Linked DNA regions of Cohaesibacter gelatinilyticus. The protein of the gene in region 1 interacts with the protein of each later gene in a pairwise test. Links are inferred from orthologs where the notes say so. Each region holds a gene or a part of one and is shown on either strand. Other genes may lie near its edges.

The links.
Region 2: the proteins of hflK (region 1) and ftsH interact in binary tests that used the Escherichia coli proteins (3 or more experiments, as listed by UniProt). The link is inferred for Cohaesibacter gelatinilyticus from one-to-one orthologs.

What each region holds. Positions count from the first base shown.
Region 1 is NZ_OBEL01000001.1:2,075,439-2,079,223, forward strand. Bases 662-3,445 are described here. They hold hflK (FtsH protease activity modulator HflK), read right to left. Parts: upstream 2,724-3,445; coding sequence 1,599-2,723; downstream 662-1,598. Other genes in these bases: CRO57_RS09445 (DUF2065 domain-containing protein), read right to left, coding at 662-689; hflC (protease modulator HflC), read right to left, coding at 712-1,596; CRO57_RS09460 (TfoX/Sxy family DNA transformation protein), read left to right, coding at 3,056-3,295; CRO57_RS09465 (dihydrofolate reductase), read right to left, coding at 3,312-3,445. Also shown: CRO57_RS09440 (Do family serine endopeptidase), read right to left, coding at 1-324; more of CRO57_RS09445, read right to left, coding at 501-661; more of CRO57_RS09465, read right to left, coding at 3,446-3,785.
Region 2 is NZ_OBEL01000006.1:298,493-302,589, reverse strand. The notes cover bases 645-3,561. They hold ftsH (ATP-dependent zinc metalloprotease FtsH), read left to right. Parts: upstream 645-1,095; coding sequence 1,096-3,027; downstream 3,028-3,561. Other genes in these bases: glmM (phosphoglucosamine mutase), read left to right, coding at 3,305-3,561; tilS (tRNA lysidine(34) synthetase TilS), read left to right, coding at 645-925. Outside these bases: more of tilS, read left to right, coding at 1-644; more of glmM, read left to right, coding at 3,562-4,097. UniProt on the Escherichia coli protein: Acts as a processive, ATP-dependent zinc metallopeptidase for both cytoplasmic and membrane proteins. Plays a role in the quality control of integral membrane proteins.

The sequences.
Region 1 (3,785 bases):
TGTAGCTCCATCTTTTTCAAAAAAATCTTCGAAAAATTCTTGGAACGGAGATCCTTCCGGCACTTGGGGGATAGGAATACCACGCCGTGTTTCGACCACTTGCGTGGTCGAGATATTGACCACAGCTCCCATCAACTGATCAGCCAGATCGGCCACCGATTTCGGTCCGCGCGCAGTCTCATGAGCATCAACGGCCGGAGCAACAAATACAGCGCCAAGAAAACCAAGTCCGATAGCAGCAATGGTGGTTCTCGCCCAACGTGCGAGCCAAAGAGCTTTCTTGTCCACCGAACGATTGTGATCGATATCGCAGCTGCTTCTCATAGACTTAATATCCTATATTACCTTCACCCTATCGTGTCATGTCTGAATGACAGAAAAAAGGTCAGTCAACTCAAATCCCGATCAAACCCACGTCAAATAATGGGCATTTCGCAAGGTCAAAGCTTGAACCATCACGCAAAAAGGCCTGCAGCTCATTTAAGCCGCAGGCCCCATTTTTATGAAGATCGGATCAGCCAGACAATCACAACTCCCAACGCCATGGCGATCACACCTCCAAGACGCAGATTGGAAGAAGGGATGGTCAACATCTCGACCATCATCCTCTTCATTGAGTCTGGAGCAATTGCATAAATCAATCCCTCCAGAACCAATACCAGCCCGATTGCCAGGCCCAGCTCAGTCATCAAAGCCTATCCTTTGCTGACCTTACTGCGCCGCAGGAGCAGATTGTTTTTGCGCGCCGCCAAAGAAGTCAAAGAATTCACCCTCTGGAGACAGAACCAGACGGGTATCTCCTTTTGCGAGGCTGCGTTCATATGCCTGCATGGTACGGTAAAACTCAAAGAAACTTGCATTTTTACCATAGGCAGCGGAGAAAATAGCATTCCGTTCCGCATCGCCTTCACCTCGAGTGATTTCAGAGTCACGCTTGGCATTTGCGATGATCACAGTCGCATCGCGATCAGCACGAGACCGGATTTGACGAGCAACTTTCTCACCATCGGCACGAATACCATTGGCTTCCTGCTGACGCTCTGTCTGCATCTGGCGATAAACAGCATCGGAGTTCTCGCGAGGCAGATCAGCACGACGAATACGATAATCGACCAGCTCAACACCCAGACGTTTGGTCTTGATGTTGACCGAGTCACGAATCGCTTCCACCAATTGATCACGCTTGTCACGAACAATATCACGGAAATCCAGATCAGCCGCACCATCACGCAAAGACGAATCCATGAAGCCGTTCAACTGACCTTCGAGGTTGATCAGGGTTTTGGCTTTCTGTTTGAACAGGATTGGATCTGTAATCTTGTAGCGAGCGAAGGAATCGATCACCAGACGCTTTTTGTCGGAGGCAATAACCTCACGTTCGGACTGTTCCAGATAACGCGCCCGCTTATCAAGATATTCCACGCGTTGAATGAACGGTATCTTGAAATACACACCCGCATCAGCAACCGCTTTTTCAATACGGCCAAACTGGGTGATCACAGCCTGCTCCATTGGATAAACAATAAAGACAGACATATAAACGCCAATCGCAACAAGACCGGCAACAAAAAGACTGAAAATAGCTTTACCAGACATGCTTAGTTCCCCGCCTTCTTGGTCAATTCATTAAGCGGCAGATATGGCACAACACCACTTCCTTCTCCGCCCTTGTTATCCAGAATGATCTTGTCAGAAGAACCCATGACTTTTTCCATGGTCTCCAGATACAAACGCTTGCGAGTGATATCCGGGGCTTTTTCATATTCGCCCAGAACTTTCATAAAGCGATCTGCCTGACCACGAGCTTCAGCCACAGTCTGCTCACGATAGGCGTTTGCAGCTTCCAAAATCTGTGCGGAACGACCTTCTGCTTCCGGCACAATCTTGTTGGCATAGGCCTGTGCTTCGTTCTGAAGACGGACATTATCGGCCTTCGCCGCCTGCACATCGCGGAACGCATCAATCACTTGTTCAGGTGGCTCGACATCCTGCAACTGAACCTGAATGATGTTGATGCCAGCTTTATAAGTATCCAACATCTTCTGGGTCAATTCCTGCGCGGCCAACTGAACAGCAGGACGATCACCAGTCTGGATCTCATCCATGGTGTTCCGCCCCACCACTTCACGCATTGCCGATTCTGCAACCTGTTTCACAGCCAAATCAGGACTGGCAACATTGAACAGATATTGCTCGGGATCCTTGATGTTCCACTGAACCTTGAAGTCCACATCAATGATGTTTTCATCACCAGTCAGCATCAAGCTTTCTTCGGGTACATCCCGACGGCTGGTGCCACGATTGGACGTGAATTCACGCGATCCAATGGTGATATCGCGAATCTGATCCACATTGACGGTCTCTGCACGACCAACTGGATATGGCAGATTATAGTTCAAACCCGAGGTTGACACGCCAAAAGGCTGTCCAAGAACCATCTCGACACCCAGCTCACCTTCCTTGACGGTATAAAAGCCGGTTGCCAGCCACAAAGCTGCAGCACCGATAGCAATCAGGCCAATGCCCTTGCCACCAAGAGAACCGCCACCTTGGCCTCCGCCAGGAAAAGCACGTTTCAGCTGCTCTTGACCTTTGCGGATCATATCTTCCAGATCTGGGGGATTGGGGCCGGAATTCTGTGGTCCTTGTCCCCAAGGTCCACCATTGTTACCGCCACCTTTCCAGGGGCCTCCGCCACCGCCATTCTGATTGCTCCAAGGCATAGTCTATCCTTATGTTAGGAACCAATTGACCCAAATGTTTGTGCTCTTTTATATCCGCGGTTGTAAAGAAGCGGTTACAAGGCATGCAGCATCATTCGAGCCATTGTGCAAATTTCGTTCGTGAAAACAAAGTGGTGAGCAGCGAGATGAAAATCAAGAGGAAATAGGGACAAACTCGCCACTTTTGGTGAATAATAGCCCAATATTGAACACAGCAGGGAGTTGCCCGACAATAATGGCTTCCCAAAGAACCAAAGCAAGCATCAATCATGCACAATCAAAGAACTGCCGATCATCCGAATCCTTCCCCTCACTCACGCTCGGTGGGAGAAATGATGAATCTTGGGCCACAAAGTCAAAAATGGTTGAAGGAGCTGGAGATTCATACTGAAGAAGATCTGCGCAAGCATGACATACTCGATGTCTATCTTGAGCTAAAGGCCCGCCATCCTCAAAAAACCACGCTCATGATGTTGTGGGCGCTGCAAGGCGCATTATTGGACATGAACTGCATTTATCTGCCAGCAGAAATCAAGGACCAGCTGAAAAAAGAGCTAGCCGAACGCAAATAACAAAACCAATCCCGCTCTATCGACGCTCATAAATGGCAAAAGTCATGGGCGCACTATCCCGCTCCCCTTGCATCGTTTCATCTTTGGAGATCTGCTTCCATACCTGCTCATCAATATCTGGAACAAAGGTATCGCCTTCAGGTTCTGCATGAACATGGGTGACATAGAGACGATCAGCCCGATCCCAAAGAGCTTTATAAATTGACCCGCCGCCAATCACTGCGATCTCGTCAACGCCCTTCACATCGGCATCTTGTTCACAAATTTCCATCGCATTCTCAATGGATGAGGCAATCAGAATTCCTTTGGCAGAGAAAGTCTCATCACGGGTAATGACCACATTCGCACGCCCCGGCAAGGGTCGCCCAATGCTTTCAAAAGTACGCCGTCCCATCAACAACGGCTTTCCCATAGTCAGAGCCTTGAAGCGTTTCAAATCGGATGAGACATGCCAGGGCATGTCATTATCCTTGCCAATCACCCCGTTATC
Region 2 (4,097 bases), on another replicon or contig:
CCTCATGCGGCTTTTGCGTGGATCGTCTGTGCGTGGTTTGAGTGCCATGCGCCCTGCTCGTGTTCTGAATGGCTTGATCCTGGCACGGCCTTTGCTCAAGCATTCCAAGCAGGAATTGCAGAACATTTTACAACGGTTTGATTTGAATTGGTGTGAAGATCCCTCCAATGAGAGTATCAGGTATCTCAGGGTGAATGTACGCAAGACCCTGATGCCCGTTCTTAAACGCTTTGGAGCAGATGCATCACATTTCTCAAGAACGTCGGAACGCCTTCTGCGAGCGGAAGAGGCGCTAAATTCTGTAACATTTGAGAAATTTTCCGCTCTTATGACGCCTGTGGTTGGTAGGGCTTTGGTTTGCAATATGATAGATTATTGCCTGTTGGCCGAGGAATTTCGCTTGCGTCTGTTGCAAGAGGCACTTTTTCAGGTTGCCGGTCCGGGATATCCTTGCGGGGAGCAAAGTCTGATCTCTTTGGATCAAGATCTTGTTCTATGGGATGATGCTGAAAGAAGAGTTCGCAAAAAGACGCTGGGAGCTTGTTGCTTTGCGATTTCCGGACAGCGACTATGGGTTTATCGTGAGCCAGGGCGAAAGCCTATCCTTGCAAAGCTATCGGTGGGTGAAGATTTTGATTGGCAGGGGCTATGGAATGTCCATTACCCTGATGATCGGAATATTGGGGCTCTTACATTGTCGCCTTTGGGTGAGCGTGGCAGACAAAAACTGCTGCAGACCGGTCTGTTGAAACAGGAATCACTGGTTGCGATGGAGGCCTTGCCTGCGGGAGTGATTGATGCTTTGCCTAGCGCATGGCAAGAAAATCGGCTGAAATTTGTGATGGATTTACCAGAAATAGCAAAGGCGACGGGATGTCCTCTTGAATTTTCTGAAAAAAACACGAGATTTACGAAAAATGGGTGAAGTGGGTAAACCATTTCGCATTATTTAGGGAACAAAGCCGCCTCTATGCCTTGGCAAGGGCGTGTTCGATGCCTAAATTCAAATGAAATGTAAGGATCGGCTCGTCAATTGCTTGGCACAGGCGACAGACGGGCTGCTGATACTTCCCAAAAGGAACCAAGGGAAAACATATGAACGCGAATTTCCGCAGCTTGGCATTGTGGGTGATTATTGGACTGCTGCTTATTGCATTATTCCAATTGTTCCAGAATCCATCCCAGCGCACCAATAGTCTGGAAATCCCCTTCTCTCAATTTGTAAGTGATGTGGAGCAGGGGCGGATCAAGGACGTCACCATAACAGGTCAACAGGTTACTGGTCATTTGTCAGATGGTGGCTCTTTCCAGACCTTTCTGCCAGAAAATGACACCACGCTTATTCCGCTGTTGACCAAGAATGGTGTTGCCATCACCGCCAAGCCGGAGACCGAAAGCTTCTCTTTGCTTGGTGCCCTGATTTCCTGGTTCCCGATGATCCTGATTTTGGCTGTATGGATATTCTTCATGCGCCAGATGCAGGGCGGTGGCAAGGCAATGGGGTTTGGTAAATCGAAGGCCAAGTTATTGACCGAAGCTCATGGCCGTGTTGTCTTTGATGACGTGGCTGGCGTGGATGAAGCCAAGGAAGATTTGGAAGAGATTGTTGAATTCTTGCGTGATCCGCAGAAATTCCAACGTCTTGGTGGCCGTATCCCACGCGGTGTTCTTCTGGTGGGCCCTCCGGGCACTGGTAAAACCTTGCTTGGTCGTGCCGTTGCTGGTGAAGCCAATGTGCCTTTCTTCTCCATTTCCGGTTCCGACTTCGTGGAGATGTTTGTCGGTGTTGGTGCCTCTCGCGTGCGGGATATGTTCGAGCAAGCAAAGAAGAATGCTCCATGTATCATCTTCATCGATGAGATTGATGCTGTTGGTCGCCATCGCGGCGCTGGCCTTGGTGGTGGTAACGATGAGCGTGAGCAGACTCTGAACCAGTTGCTGGTTGAGATGGATGGCTTTGAAGCCAATGAGGGCGTGATCCTTGTTGCTGCGACCAACCGTCCTGACGTTTTGGACCCGGCTCTCATGCGTCCGGGTCGTTTCGATCGTCAGATCGTTGTACCCAATCCTGATATCACCGGCCGAGAGAAGATCCTCAAGGTTCATGTGCGCAATGTGCCTCTGGCTCCGGATGTGGATCTGAAGACGCTTGCCCGTGGTACGCCTGGTTTCTCGGGTGCAGACTTGATGAACCTTGTCAATGAAGCTGCGCTTTTGGCGGCTCGCCGGGATCGTCGTCTTGTCTCCATGCAGGAATTCGAGGATGCCAAGGATAAGGTCATGATGGGTGCTGAGCGTCGGACGCTTGTCATGAGCGACGAGGAGAAGAAGCTGACCGCATATCACGAAGCCGGCCATGCCTTGGTTGCACTGCATATGCCTGCCTCGGATCCCATTCACAAGGCTACCATCATTCCTCGTGGCCGTGCTCTTGGCATGGTGATGCGTCTTCCTGAAAAGGATCAGGTCTCGCTGACTCGCGCCAAATGCAACGCTGATCTGGCTGTGGCTATGGGTGGTCGTGTCGCTGAAGAGATGATCTTTGGTTATGACAAGGTGACATCAGGGGCGACTGGTGACATTCAGATGGCAACCCGTCTGGCCCATGCCATGGCCACGCAATTTGGTATGTCTGATGAACTGGGGCCATTGCTCTACTCAGAAAACGAACAGGAAGTCTTCCTCGGACATTCTGTTGCCCGTCAGCAGCATGTCTCCGATGATACGCAAAAGCTGGTTGATAGCGAAACCAAACGTTTTGTTGAGACTGGTCTGGAAACCGCTCAGAAAATCCTGACGGATCACAAGGACGAGCTGATCATCATTGCCGAAGGTCTTTTGGAATATGAGACCCTGTCCGGTCAGGAAATTCGTGATCTGATTGATGGCAAACCGCCAGTTCGTGAAGATGATGATGAGCCGACCACACCAAAAGGATCTGCTGTCCCATCTGCTGGTGCTGTCAAGAAAGGCAGCGACAAGGGCGATGAAAGTGATGATGGCATGGAGCCTCAGCCATCGTCTTGATCTGAGATATTCCTCAGGTTTTCAAGGTAAGATTAACGCAAGGGCGCTCTTGACAGAGAGCGCCCTTTGCTGTTTCCGAGCGTCTGATTTTGGCAAAAACCGATTTTATATGCTTCTGTTTAGCGGTTTTTAATCTTGCTTGTTACATTTGAACACAAAGATTGATTGTAAAGCAGCTGGATCTTCTCACTCTGGCAAGAAAGATGAGTTAGAAGAGGCCAAGCCAGATTTGATCTGATCGCTATGTGAAGAATGAATGGAAAGGTCGGAACGGACGATGGGTAAGTATTTTGGGACTGATGGCATTCGGGGATGCGCAAACTCCTATCCTATGACAGCCGAGATTGCCATGAAGGTTGGTATGGCAACTGGCAAGCTGTTTCGGCGGGGAGATCATCGTCACCGGGTCGTGATCGGCAAGGATACACGTCTGTCCGGTTACATGCTTGAACCAGCCCTCACGGCAGGTTTTACCTCGATGGGTATGGATGTGTTTTTGTTGGGACCAGTGCCAACACCTGGCGTTGCCATGCTGACACGTTCGTTGCGTGCAGATCTCGGTGTGATGATTTCCGCCTCCCATAATCCATTCAATGACAATGGCATCAAGCTGTTTGGTCCGGATGGATACAAACTTAATGACGAGCTGGAAGCCAAGATCGAAGCTATGCTGGATCAGGACATGTCCAGCCAGTTGGTAAAGCCCGAGCAATTGGGGCGGACCAAACGTATTGAAAGTGTCTACGATCGTTATATTGAATTTGCCAAACGCACTCTGCCACGTGCCATGTCTCTGGATGGTCTACGGGTTGTCGTTGATTGTGCTCATGGCGCTGCCTATCGTGTCGCGCCGGATGCTCTATGGGAGTTGGGTGCCGAGGTCGTGAGCATTGGAGTTGATCCGAACGGCTTCAATATCAATGACAAATGTGGGTCTACCCATGTTGATGTCTTGATCGACAAGGTCAGGGAAGTGCGTGCGGATATCGGCATCGCGTTGGATGGTGATGCGGACCGGGTGATCATTGTCGATGAAACCGGCCATCGGGTTGATGGTGATCAGCTTATGG